DNA from 2 places in the Acidovorax facilis genome. Region 2 is predicted to be linked to the other one. Evidence: riboswitches for the same ligand, from Rfam matches in the RefSeq annotation. Region 2 holds a riboswitch; the other holds the start of a gene.
The links. A riboswitch is a leader RNA that binds a small molecule or an ion and turns the genes downstream of it on or off. The one in region 2 is predicted to bind glycine.
Positions count from the first base shown of each region.

Region 1 (6,619 bases), 2.3 Mb from region 2:
ACGCCGATCCGCACCCGGGCAATTTCTTGTTCGCACCCGATGGCACCGTGGGCGTGCTGGACTTTGGCTGCACGCGCAGCCTGTCGGAGCACTTTCGCACCCAGGTGACAAAAGCATGGTCCGCACTGCTGCGCCCTCCTACCGACCCACAGCGAGACGCGCTGGTGCTGCAGGCCTACCAGGCACTCGGACTCGTCAACGCCAGCCTCACCGTGCCGGCCTACACCGCCGAACTCGCGCCCGCACTGGCTGACATGCAGGCCTGGCAGATGGAGCCCTTCACGCAACCGGTTTTCGATTTTGGCGTCAAGACGCCGCCACCCATCACCGCCGGACGGCACCAGCGCATGCTGGGCGAGCACCTGGTGCAGGTGCCCGGCGAGATGCCCGCGTTTGAGCGCATGTGGATGGGCCTCATGCACCTGCTTACGGGGCTGGGCGCGCGCGTCCACACGCATTGCCCCGCCCTTCTTCCTTCATAGGACCCCACCCACATGACCTCCCTGACCTCCCCCTCCCCTCGCTCTACGGCCATACCGCTTCGCAACCGCTGGAAGGGCCAGTGGATGCTGGCCGTGGCGGTGCTGCACACGCTGTATGCCGCCGTCGTGTTTCCGACCCAGCTGCAGGAGATCGTGCGGCGCGGCGTTTTCAACAGCGTACAAAAAGACCCGGCCGTGGGCGCCGTGGTCTGGTTTGTACTGTTCGGCGTGTTGTTCGCGTTGCTGGGCTGGGCCATCCTGCTGGCAGAACGCAACGCTGCCCTGGCGCCCGTTCCTTTGCGCGGGCTGGGTGCCGGGTTGCTGGCACTCACGGTGCTGGGCATTGTGCTCATGCCTTCCTCCGGTTTCTGGCTGGCGCTGCCGCCCGCGCTGGCGCTGTGCTGGCCCCAAAGCGCTGAAGGCGAAAAAGGCGGTTGATGCGCCGCGTCTGCACCTTCCACGGCCATCCTGATTGAACTAGAAACTGTCCATGAATACTGCGCTGGTACTGGCAGCCGGGGGCCTCGCCCTGGTGGGTGTTGCGCACTCGGTGCTGGGTGAATTGCTGGTGTTTCGCACCCTGCGCACAGAGGGCATCGTGCCCACCGGCGGACGGCCCGTGCTGCGGGAGTGGCAGGTGCGCATTCTGTGGGGCACCTGGCATCTGGCAACCGTGCTGGGCTGGGCCCTGAGCGCCTTGATGTGGCGCCTGGGGACCGCGCCCCTGGACGCGGACTTGGGAGCCTGGGTGGCCGATGTGGCCGGGGTCGCAACGCTGGCCAGCGGCGTGCTGGTGTTCTGTGCCACTGAGGGCCGACACCCTGCCTGGTTTGCCCTGCTCGTGGTGGCGGCGCTGGTGTGGTGGCGCTGAAGGGCCGCACCATGTTCACGGGGTGGGCAGCTTGCCGGAAGTGTGAGAAAAATCACGGAAACCGCTGCTGCTCCTGCTGCAGGAAACACAACTTCACAAGACTTCGCAATTCGCCTACACCGGCTTGACGCAGCATCTGCACCATGAAGTCTCCGGTTCCGCAAGGAATCATTCTGAGGAGATCACCATGGCCCGCAATGCACTCGCCGCTGTTTCCATCGCCTTGCTGTCTCTGGGCGCCGCAACGGTGGCGCAGGCACAGACCAGCGCCACCGTTGTCATCCAGTCGGGGCAGCCCCACCACTACCAGGCGCCAGCGCCCATGGTGGTGCAATACGGCCCACCACCGCCCCCCCGCCATGAAGTGGCGCCCCGCCCTCGGCATAACATGGTGTGGGTGCCCGGCTATTGGGATTGGCGCGGCCACCGCCATGTCTGGGTCCAGGGCCACTGGGTCAAGGCCCGCCCTGGCTATTACTACCGCGAGCCGCGCTGGGTGGAACACGGCGGCCGGTGGGACCTGCGCCCCGGCCGCTGGGACCGTGATGGCGACGGCATCCCCAACCGCTATGACCGTGACCGCGATGGTGATGGTGTTCCCAACCGCTACGACCGCGATCACCACGACCGAGACCGCGATGGCGTGTCCAACCGCTACGACCGCGACCGTGATGGAGACGGCGTTCCCAATCGGCACGACCGCCGCCCGGACAACCCCTACCGCAATTGAACGATTGAACGATTGAACGATTGAACGATTGAACAGCTGAAGGAGCGCGGAGGCTCGCGAGCCCCGCGCCCACTCCCCCCTTTGGCCTACGCCCGCCCCCGCTGAGCACCTACGTGGCGCCGCGCACCAGGCCGCCACCATGCAAAGACCGATTCCGCCAGGAATCACCCCGGAGACCACCATGACCCGCCAAACACTGACCGCAGCCGCCATCGCCCTGATGGCACTGCTGCCCCTCGTACCGACACACGCGGCCATCCAGGGCACCGTCGTCATTCAGTCCGACCAACCACAGCGTGGGTACCAGCCCACGCAGACCTACCAGGTGATTCCCGCGCCCCCACCCCCACGGTACGAAGCCGTGCCGCGCCCACGCCGTGGCCAGGTGTGGGAACAAGGCCATTGGGAATGGCGCGGCAACCGCCACCGCTGGGTGAAGGGCCACTGGGTACAAGCGCGCAGCGGCTACCAGTACCGGCAGCCCCAATGGGTGGAGCGCGATGGCCGCTGGGAAATGCAGCGGGGCCGCTGGGACAGTGACGGTGACGGCATTGCCGACCGCAACGACCGGGACCGCGATGGCGATGGCATCTCCAACCGCAACGACCGTGATCGCGACGGTGACGGCGTGTCCAACCGCCGCGACAGCCAGCCGGACAACCCGCGCCGCAACTGATCTGCCGCGTTCCACGATCCTCGTAACGGTTCAGTCGAATTTCACCTCGGCGCGACCGACACCAGGGAAGTCGGCAACCACCACCGTGCCCGGAGCCACCATCACGGTGCCGGTGCACGACCCGGTGGTCACCCACTGCCCTGCGCGCAGCCCTCCCAGGCTGCGCGCGCCTTCGTTGGCCAGCCACACCAGCAGCCGCAGAGGGTCGCCCGCCGGGTTGGCCCAGGTGGCGTGCTGCACGGCCACCGATCCGTTCACCGACAGGCTGACCCCTTCCACCAGGGGCTGCACCGAAGCCACGTCGGTCAAACCCGAACCCACGATCAGCGCCCCATGGCAGGCCTGGTCGGCCAGGCGACTCCAATCCCCTTGTTGTGCCCAGGCGGCAAAGCGCGTGTCGCACACCTCAATGGCGGCACGCACCGACACCATGGCGGCCAGCACCTCGGCCGCGCTGTAGGGCGTGGCGCGTACGGGCAGGTCTGCGCCCAGTTCGTACACCAGCTCCGCCTCCACCCCCATAACGGCAAAGCCTGTGGCCGACAAGTTGACCTCCTGGCCAGGCTGCTCCACCCACACCGAGTCGCGGGTCAGCGCCGCACGCGCGGGTTGGGCCTGGGGCGACGCGGCGCCCACTTTCCATCCCGCGACCTCGCCGCGCTCACGCAATACGGCGTCCTGCACGGCGTAGGCCTCGGCCGCATCGCGAGGGCGCAATGCAGCGGGCAGATCCAGCGGCCGGGGCGTGCGTCCCTGGCGCGCCATGGTGATCACGGCGGCGCTGGCGAAGGGGTCAAAGGCGGTATCGGGCATCGGGAAAGCGTCCTGGGGGTGGGTCAAATCGCCGGATTATGGCGACCCCATGTCGCCGCCAGCATCAGCAACGATTGCCACCCATTAGCCGCCCCAAACACCCCACCGCCGCCCGCACCCTCCTAGAATGGCCCCCGCAGGAGAGCACGGCAGGCCACAAGGCCCACCGCTGCACCGAAGGCGCAAACTCCCATACACGCTCAGGTCCCGTACTGCACCATTTATCAAAGCCGTCTGGAGAGCCGCCACCACCTGTCAGCAGCGTGGAGGCGCACCGAAGGAGCAAACCGCGTGCCATGTGGGCAGCGCGGTGAATCTCTCAGGTACCAAGGACAGGGGGAGCGGCAGCTTGGCGGACGCGCGCTGGCTGCTTGCTATTGAATCAATAGCTGCCAACGTATATCCATCAAGCGCTGAACCCTTAAAAGGCTTCAAAAATGCGCGTGATCGTTTTGGGCGCCGGCTTGCTCGGCGTGACTTCGGCTTATTTCCTGCAACAACTTGGCCATGAGGTCACGGTCATCGACCGCCAGGGTGCGCCCGGTGCCGAGACCAGCTTTGCCAACGGCGGCCAGATCTCGGTGAGCCACGCCGAGCCCTGGGCCAACCCCAGTGCGCCGCTCAAGGTGCTGCAGTGGCTGGGCAAGGAGGACGCGCCTCTGCTGTTCCGCATCCGCGCCGACATGCGCCAGTGGCTGTGGGGCCTGTCCTTTTTGCGTAACTGCACGCCAGCGCGCACGCGCCACAACATCGAGCAAATCGTGCGCCTGGGCACCTACAGCCGCGACACGCTGCAGCAGCTGCGCGCGGCAACCGGCCTCCAGTACGACCAGCGCACGCAGGGCATCCTCCACTTCTATACCAACCAAAAGGAATTCGACGGCGCGCTGGCCCCGGCCGAGCAGATGCGCCAGCTGGGCTGCGAGCGCCAGGTCATCAGCGCCGACGAGGCCGTGCGCCTTGAACCAGCGCTGGCCCACATCCGCCCACAACTGGCGGGCGCCACCTACACGGCCGAGGACGAATCGGGCGATGCCAACCAGTTCACGCGCGAGCTGGCCAAGCTGTGCGAGACGGCGGGCGTGCAGTTCCGCATGGGCCACCACATCACCGCACTGCGCAAGGCAGGCGGCCGCATCGACCATGTGGAAGTGACCAATGCCGAAGGCCGCTTCGAGCGCGTGCGCGGCGATGCGTTTGTGCTGGCCATGGGTTCGTTCAGCCCGCTGCTGGCGCAGCCGCTGGGCATCCAGCTGCCCATCTACCCGGCCAAGGGCTACTCGGTGACGATGCCGGTGAAAGACGCCAGCAAGGCGCACCAAGTGAGCCTGACAGACGACGAGTTCAAGCTCGTGTTCTCGCGCTACACCAGCGAACGCGGCGGTGATCGCCTGCGCATTGCAGGCACGGCCGAGCTGAACGGCTACGACCGCCACCTGAACCAGGTGCGCTGCGAGGCCATCGTGCGGCGTGTGGAGCAGCTCTTCCCTGGCGCGGGCGACGCGAGCCAGGCCCAGTTCTGGAGCGGACTGCGCCCGGCTACACCGAGCAACGTGCCGCTGATCGGCAAGACGAAAGTGGGCAACCTGTTCCTCAACACCGGCCACGGCACGCTGGGCTGGACGCACGCCTGCGGCTCGGGCAAGGCCCTGGCCGACATCGTGAGCGGCCGCGTGCCCGAGGTGGACTTTGCGTTCCAGGGCTTGCAGGGGCGCGCAGCAGGAGCGGCGCTGGTGCCGTCGCGCACCGCGGCCTGAAGCAGCGCGCGGTTGCAGCGAGGCAACGCTGCTGCAACCGCCGCGAAAGCCCGCGCTTACTTGGCCGCGCCCGTGGCGTGCGCCACAAACTGCGCCACGGCCAGCATGTCCTTTTCGCTCATGCGCTCGGCATACGAGGGCATCACGCCGATGCCTGCCTTGAGCGCACGCAGTACACGGCCGGCGTCGGGTTTCAGCTCATCCAGCACCGGGCCCACCTGGCCCTCGGCACCGGCGGCCTGCAGCGTGTGGCACACCGCGCAGGCGGGCTGGATCTTGGTGAACAGCTCCTTGCCGCGCGCCAGCTCGGCCGGCTCGGCGGCCCAGCTGGCACCCGCCCACAGTAACGCTAGCCCTACCAGCAAACCGCCTTGCGGCATCCGATGCCGTCCGATAGCGGCGCGCACCCACGCCAGTGCCACCGTGGAACTGGCTCTGCCAGGCCACGGGTGGCGTCCCCCCTTCGGGGGGAAGGCGCAAAGCGCCTCAGGGGGGAGCGATGTCATGCCACGGTCACGGTGACGGCGTGGTCGCGCCAGCTGGCGTTGTTGTAGCCGCCCAGGTTTTCCTCGCGCTGCTCGGCCTGCACATTGCCCGCCGTGTCGGTGGCGCGGCTCGCCAGCACATGGGTGCCCGCCTCCAGGCGCACGGGCAGCGCAAACTGCCGCCAGGCAAAGGGGCCCAGGTCGGGGCCGATGAGCTTGGCCGCCAACCAGGTCTTGCCGCCATCGGCCGACACCTCCACGCTCTTGATGCCGCGCGTGCCGCCAAAGGCCACGCCATGTACCTGCACCTGTCCGGGCTTGAGTGCGCCTTTGTCCGGCAGCGGCCCATTGATCCAGGACTTGACGCCCATCTCCCACACCGAAGGCTGGTCGGGACTGGCCTTGCTGCCGGGCGGCGACATGCGGTAGCCGTGCGACATGATGCGCGCCTGCGACTGCGCGCTGGTGAAGGCCACGCGCTTGACGTACTTGATGTTGTTCACGCCCTGGTAGCCCGGCACCACCAGCCGCAGCGGGCCGCCGTGCGCCAGCGACAGCGGCTCGCCGTTCATCTCCCAGGCCAGCAGTGCGTCGTCCATCGCCTTCACGGGCACCGAGCGCTCCACCAGCACGGTGAGTGGGTCCACACCTTCGGGCAGTTTCTCGCCGCCCGTGCCGGTCAGGTAGGCAGCACCATCGGCCAGCCCGCCCAAGGCGGCCACCACGTTGCGCAGTGGCACGCCGCTCCAGACCACACAACCGGCAGCGCCCACCGACCAGGGCGTGCCGCTGGGCTTGCTGGGGA
Region 1 is NZ_CP192460.1:5,324,365-5,330,983, reverse strand. Features, by position in the region: gene ACQ4MJ_RS24530 (ABC1 kinase family protein) at 1-482, shown strand, start outside; gene ACQ4MJ_RS24525 (DUF6463 family protein) at 495-920, shown strand; gene ACQ4MJ_RS24520 (hypothetical protein) at 973-1,353, shown strand; gene ACQ4MJ_RS24515 (YXWGXW repeat-containing protein) at 1,541-2,083, shown strand; gene ACQ4MJ_RS24510 (YXWGXW repeat-containing protein) at 2,265-2,759, shown strand; gene ACQ4MJ_RS24505 (2-keto-4-pentenoate hydratase) at 2,790-3,572, opposite strand; glycine riboswitch at 3,797-3,918, shown strand; gene ACQ4MJ_RS24500 (D-amino acid dehydrogenase) at 4,010-5,329, shown strand; gene ACQ4MJ_RS24495 (c-type cytochrome) at 5,386-5,709, opposite strand; gene ACQ4MJ_RS24490 (sulfite oxidase) at 5,832-6,619, opposite strand, start outside.
Region 1: it holds a riboswitch for glycine, as region 2 does, so the genes downstream of both, ACQ4MJ_RS24500 (D-amino acid dehydrogenase) here and gcvT (glycine cleavage system aminomethyltransferase GcvT) in region 2, are expected to answer to the same signal.

Region 2 (6,619 bases):
GCCACGCGACTTGACATGGCCGACTGCGTCAGAAAGAGCTTTTCCGCTGCGCGCGTCACGCTCTTGAGGGAGGCCACCCAGTAAAAGGCTTCGACAAAACGCAGGTTCATGGTGGTGGTTCTCCGGCCTTGCTGGCACGTTGCAAGCTCTTGGGCGGTGCACCGTGGTGGTGCAACATCCCCCAAGCCAGCGCCGAAAGGCGTGGCCATTCTGCCGTTGATCCGTGTGTTCCACAGCCTTTGAACCGCAAAAACAGAGCATCGCCGGGTTTCCTCGATGCCTGCGCAATGGAATTGCGACCGGATGCAAATGCTATAAAAACAATAGCTATTGGCGCTTTACAGATAAGCGCTAGAGTCCAATTTCATTCAAACTCACCCCACAAACAGGGGCAGATCGGCCTTCTTGAGCGTGCGCAGCACGAAGCTGGAGCGGCTGTGCCGGATGCCTTTGATCTTGTAGAGCTTCTCACGCAGCAAGCGCTCGTAGTCGCGCGTGTCCTTCACGACGATGCGCAGCAGGTAGTCGTAGTCGCCCGACACCAGGTGCGCCTCGATCACCTCAGGAATGCTGGCGAGTGTTTCGCCAAATTTTTCGAGCGTGTTGTCGGAATGGCTGTCGAGCGTGACCTGCACCAGCACCGTGTCGGCCAGGTCCAGCGACTGCGGGTTGATGCGCACGGTATAGCCCTGGATCACACCCGCCTCTTCCATCTTCTTGATGCGGCCCCAGCAGGGCGATGCGCTCAGGCCCACGGCCTGCCCGATCTCTTGCAGGCTGGCGCGGGCGTTGCCCTGCAGCACAGCGAGAATTTTTCTATCCAGTCGATCCATCGGCTGGATTATTCACCAGTCTTCGCCAACACAGAAAATTATTCTTCGATTGACTCCATTTGAAGCGAATTCAGCAAATTCATCTCATCCGCCCCGCGCATACTTCTTCCATCAAGGCGCTCTTACCGGAGCGCACAAACTGACAAGGCCCCGGCTGGTTACCGCCAGCACGGGGCCCTTGGCATTTTTTTGGCGTCGCCCATGGCCAACAGAAGCGCCTTGGCTAGCGCCCTGGTGGGTAGTTAATAAGCACGCTTACCAGCACAAACCCCGATGCCTGCGCCGATGCTGCACCGCCATAATTTGGCAGAGGCTGGGGTCCGCTCTGCAAGGAGCAACCGTGCATCCCCACCAACCCAGCCCACCATTAACAGGAGACAGCATGCAACTGACCAAACTCGTCGTCGGCCTGAGCCTTGCGCTCGGCTTTGTGGCCACCGCTGCCGCGCAGACCACCATGCGCATCAGCATCTCGACAGCCCAGAATTCCCACCAGGGGATTGCCATCGACACGTTTGCCAAGGAAGTCGAAAAGCGCACGGCCGGCCGCTACAAGGTACAGACGTTCTACAACGGCGCCCTGGGTGGCGAGCGCGAATCGATTGAAGCCGTGCAGCTGGGCACGCAAGAGCTGGCCTTCAGCTCCACCGGCCCAGTGCCCAACTTTGTGCCCGAAGCGCGCATCTTTGACGTGCCCTTCCTGTTCCGCGACAAGGCCCATGCGCGTGCGGTGCTGGATGGCCCCATCGGCCAGGAGATGCTGACCAAGTTCGATAGCAAGGGCTTCAAGGCCCTGGCCTGGGCCGAGAACGGCTTTCGCCACATGACGAACAGCAAGCGCTCGGTGAACACGCCCGAGGACCTCAAGGGCCTGAAGATGCGCACCATGGAAAACCCCGTGCACATCGCCGCGTACAAGGGCTTCGGCATCATCACCACGCCCATGGCCTTCCCCGAAGTGTTCACCGCCCTGCAGCAAGGCACCGTGGACGGCCAGGAGAACCCGCTGCCCGTGATCATCTCGGCCAAGTTCGACCAGGTGCAAAAGCACCTGACGCTGACCGGCCACGTGTATTCGCCTGCCATCTTCGTGATGAACAAGGCCTCGTTCGACAAGCTCTCGGCCGCCGACAAGCAGGCCTTCATCGACGCCGCCAAGGAAGGCACCAAGGCCAACCGTGCACGCGTGGATGAAGACGACGCCAAGGGCGTGGCCGACCTGCGCGCCAAAGGCATGACGGTGGTGGACAATCCGGACAAGTCCAAGTTTGTGGCGGCGCTGGCGCCTGTGAACGCCGAGTTTGAAAAACAGTTTGGCAAGGCCACCCTGGACAAGATCCGCGACGTCAAGTAGTTGCATGCGCATCAGCTACTATATTTTTAGTAGCACACAACGCCCGTAGAATAAGCGCTACGGGCGTTTTTTATCTTCAATCTGATTCTCTCCACCGAATCTTCTGAACCCATGGCGTTGTCCGCCCCATGAAAAAAGCTTTTCTGATGTTTGAACGCGGGGCCACGTTTGCAGCGTTGCTCGGCGCGTGCGCCATGCTGGTCATTGCAGCATCGCTGGGCATGTTCCAGATCGTGACCCGCTTTGTGCTGGAGCAGCCCGCCGAGTGGACTGAAGTGCTGATCCGTTTCAGCCTGATCTGGATGGTGTTCCTGGCCATCCCAAGCGCGTTCCGCCAGGGCGCGATGGTCAGCGTGGATGTGCTGTACCGCTGGAGCCCCCCGCGCGTGCGCCGGGTGCTGGACTATGTCGTGGCAGTGGCGGCGCTGGCACTGATTGGCGTGATCGCGTGGTGGGGCTGGGACTATGCCCAACGCGGCGGCGTGCAGTCGATGGCGGGGCTCGAATCCGTCTCCATGTTCTGGGCCTACGTGGCCATGCCGGTGGGTGGCGTGTTCAGCGCCATTGGCATCGTCGGCAACCTGCTAGACCCTCAACGCCTTGAGCTGGAGACCGCGCAATGACGCCCGTCATGATCACCACCATGGTGCTGTGTTTTGCACTCACTGTGTCCGTGGCCGTTTCCATCGGCCTGGCCTCCATCCTGGGCATCCAGGTAGCCAATGCCAACATGCTGATCTCTGTGAAGGAGATGTTTGGCTCCATCAACAAATTTCCGCTGGCCGCCATTCCGTTCTTCATCCTCGCGGGCAACCTGATGGAAACGGGCGGCATATCCCGCCGCCTGGTGGAGTTTGCCAAGAGCATCGTGGGCGGCGTGCAGGGTGGCCTGCCCATGACCTGCGTGCTGACCTGCATGATCTTTGCGGCCGTGTCGGGCTCGTCGGTGGCCACCACATTTGCCATTGGCGCCATCCTGATCCCCGCGCTCATCAAGCATGGCTACCCCACGAGCTACGCCGCATCCCTGCAGGCCACCAGCGCCGAGCTGGGCGTGATCATCCCGCCCTCCATCCCCATGATCCTGTATGGCGTGAGCGCCGAAGTGTCGATTGGCGAGCTGTTCATCGCCGGCTTTGGCCCGGGGCTGCTGATCAGTGGCGCGCTGATGCTTTTTGTCTGGGCGTACTGCAAGTACAAGGGCTGGGGCAAGAACGACGGCGACGGCCGCATGCCTCTTGGCAAGGCCACGCTGCAGGCGGGCTGGGCGCTGCTGATGCCGGTGATCATCCTTGGCGGCATCTACGGTGGCGTATTCACTCCCACTGAAGCATCGGCCGTGGCGGTGTTCTACGCATTGATTGTGGGGGTGGTGATATACCGCGAGATCCGGCTCAAGGACCTGTTTGCCATCCTGCGCAAATCGGCCATCTCGTCTGCAGTGATCATGTTCATCATTGCCAATGCGGGCCTGTTCGCCTTCCTCATCACCCGCGCTGGCGTGCCGGATGCCATCGGCCGCTGGCTGGAGGCGGTGCTGCAATCCCCCACCCTCTTCCTGCTCGGGGTGAACGCGGCGTTGTTCGTGATCGGCATGTTCATCGAGACCAGTGCCGCCATCATCGTTCTGGCGCCTATCCTGGCTCCCGTGGCTATCCACTTTGGTGTGGACCCGGTGCACTTTGGCCTGATCATGGTAGTGAACTTGGCCATGGGCATGATCACGCCGCCGTTTGGCGTGAACCTGTTTGCAGCCTGCACCGTGGCGCGAATATCGCTTGACCGCATCGTCGGGCACCTGATTCCGTTTGTGCTTGTCATCATGGCCTGCCTGATGGTGGTGACCTATGTGCCGCAGTTGTCGCTGGGTTTGCGCGATCTGGTCTACGCAAAGTAGTTAGAATCCCCCGGTCAGGAGAGAGTGCCAAGCCCCACAGGCCACCGCACCGCCGAAGGCGCAGGCAGCAGCCGAACGCTCAGGCAAAAGGACTGACAACCGCCCGCAGTGATGTGGGCGTTCCCTTGCTGGAGAGAGATGGCCCACCGCACCGCGTGTTGAGGCCATCCACCGAAGGAGCAAACCGCACGGCCAGCCAGGGCGCTGCGGTGAATCTCTCAGGTAAAGCGGACAGCAGGGCAAATCCCGTGGCCACCTTGTGGCTGCGGCCCTCATTTGCCCCGGAGTTCCGCCATGTCAGCCACCGCCCCCCTGCTCACCACGCCCCTGAACGCCCTGCACATCGAGCTGGGCGCCCGCATGGTGCCGTTCGCCGGCTACTCCATGCCCGTGCAATACCCCGCTGGCCTGATGGCCGAACACCAGCACACGCGCAGCGCGGCGGGCTTGTTTGACGTCTCGCACATGGGCCAGCTCAAGCTGGTCGGCCCTGACGCCGCAGCGGCGTTTGAAACCCTGATGCCGGTGGACGTGATCGACCTGCCCGTGGGCAAACAGCGCTACGGGCTGCTGCTCACCGACGAAGGCACGGTCATCGACGACCTGATGTTTTTCAACCAAGGCGTGGTGGATGGCAAGCCCACGCTGTTCGTGATCGTGAACGGTGCCTGCAAGGTGGGCGACATTGCCCATATCCAGGCGCGCATCGGCCAGAGTTGCAATGTGATCCCCATGCCCGACCACGCGCTGCTGGCGCTGCAGGGCCCGCAGGCCGTCACAGCACTTGCGCGCCTGGCGCCCGGCGTGGAAAAGCTGGTTTTCATGACGGGCGGCGATTTTTCCATTGCGGGCTGCGACTGTTTTGTGACCCGCAGCGGCTACACGGGCGAAGACGGTTTTGAAATCTCGGTGCCCGCCGCGCAGGCCGACACCCTGGCCCGCGCACTGCTCGCGCAGCCTGAAGTCAAGCCCATCGGCCTGGGTGCGCGCAACTCGCTGCGGCTCGAAGCGGGCCTGTGCCTGTATGGCAACGACATCGACACCACCACCACGCCGCCTGAAGCCGCGCTGAACTGGGCCATCCAGAAGGTGCGTCGCACGGGCGGCGCCCGCGCAGGGGGTTTCCCCGGAGCAGACAAGGTGCTCGCGCAGATCGACAACCCCGCCAGCCTGCAGCGCAAGCGCGTTGGCCTCGTCGCGATGGAGCGTGTGCCCGTGCGCGAACACACCGAATTGCAGAGCGAAGACGGCCAGAAGATTGGCGAAGTGACCAGCGGCCTGCTAGGCCCCACGGTGAACGAACCCGTGGCCATGGGCTATGTCACACCCGCCTTCGCCGCCATCGGCACGCGGGTGAACGCCATCGTGCGCGGCAAGGCCGTGCCCATGGAAGTGCGTGCCATGCCCTTTACCCCCGCGCGCTACTACCGCGGCTGACCGTCTGAAACTGCGCCAGCCCGGCTACAGTCTTGGCTGGCATCGGCACTTTTGTTTGTTTTTCCCCTTTTTTCTGGAGCCCCCATGACCGTCAAGTTTTCCAAGGATCACGAGTGGATCGACATCTCCGACCACGAAGCCGCCACCGTGGGCATCACAGTACACGCCCAGGACGCGCTGGGCGATGTGGTGTTTGTGGACCTGCCCGAAGTCGGCAAGACCTTCAACCAGGGTGAAGTCGCCGGCGTGGTGGAGTCCGTCAAAGCCGCCGCCGACGTGTACATGCCCGTCACCGGCGAAATCGTCGAGGTGAACGAAGCCCTGCGCGCCGACCCCTCGCTGGCCAACAGCGACCCGCTGGGCGCTGGCTGGTTCTTCAAGGTCCACGTGACCGACATGATGCAATTCGACGCGCTCATGGACGAACCTGCGTACGCAGAGTTCGCCAAGAACGCCTGATCTCCGGATCTTTTGTTCCCCGAGGCCCGGCGCCCTGCCGGGCCAATGTGCCTCCTTGTTGTCCCACGCCGCCGCCGATGACCACCCTCGCCCCCCTGCCCACGCTCGCAGCGCTTGAAAACGCCACCGAATTCCTGCCACGCCACATCGGCATCGATGCGGCCGATGAAGCGCACATGCTGTCGGTGATTGGCGAGGCCTCGCGCCGCGCCCTCATCGACTCCATCGTGCCGCGCTCCATTGCACGCAGCAGCGCGATGGACCTGCCCCTGCCGATCACGGAAGCGGCGGCGCTGGCCGAACTCAAGGCGATGGCATCGAAGAACCAGGTCCTGAAGAGCTTCATCGGCCAGGGCTACTACGGCACCCACACACCGGGCGTCATCCTGCGCAACATCCTGGAGAACCCCGCCTGGTACACGGCCTACACGCCATACCAGGCCGAAATCTCGCAAGGCCGCATGGAGGCGCTGGTCAACTTCCAGACCATGGTCTGCGACCTGACCGGCATGCCGATTGCCAATGCGTCGATGCTGGACGAAGCCACGGCCGCCGCTGAGGCGATGACGCTGGCCAAGCGCTCCGTCAAGAGCAAAAGCAATGTGTTTGTGGTGGCCGGTGATGCCCACCCGCAAACCA
Region 2 is NZ_CP192460.1:2,138,291-2,144,909, forward strand. Features, by position in the region: gene ACQ4MJ_RS09625 (LysR family transcriptional regulator) at 1-110, opposite strand, end outside; gene ACQ4MJ_RS09630 (Lrp/AsnC family transcriptional regulator) at 375-833, opposite strand; gene ACQ4MJ_RS09635 (TRAP transporter substrate-binding protein) at 1,216-2,187, shown strand; gene ACQ4MJ_RS09640 (TRAP transporter small permease) at 2,316-2,810, shown strand; gene ACQ4MJ_RS09645 (TRAP transporter large permease) at 2,807-4,084, shown strand; glycine riboswitch at 4,098-4,181, shown strand; glycine riboswitch at 4,203-4,329, shown strand; gene gcvT (glycine cleavage system aminomethyltransferase GcvT) at 4,379-5,521, shown strand; gene gcvH (glycine cleavage system protein GcvH) at 5,606-5,980, shown strand; gene gcvP (aminomethyl-transferring glycine dehydrogenase) at 6,058-6,619, shown strand, end outside.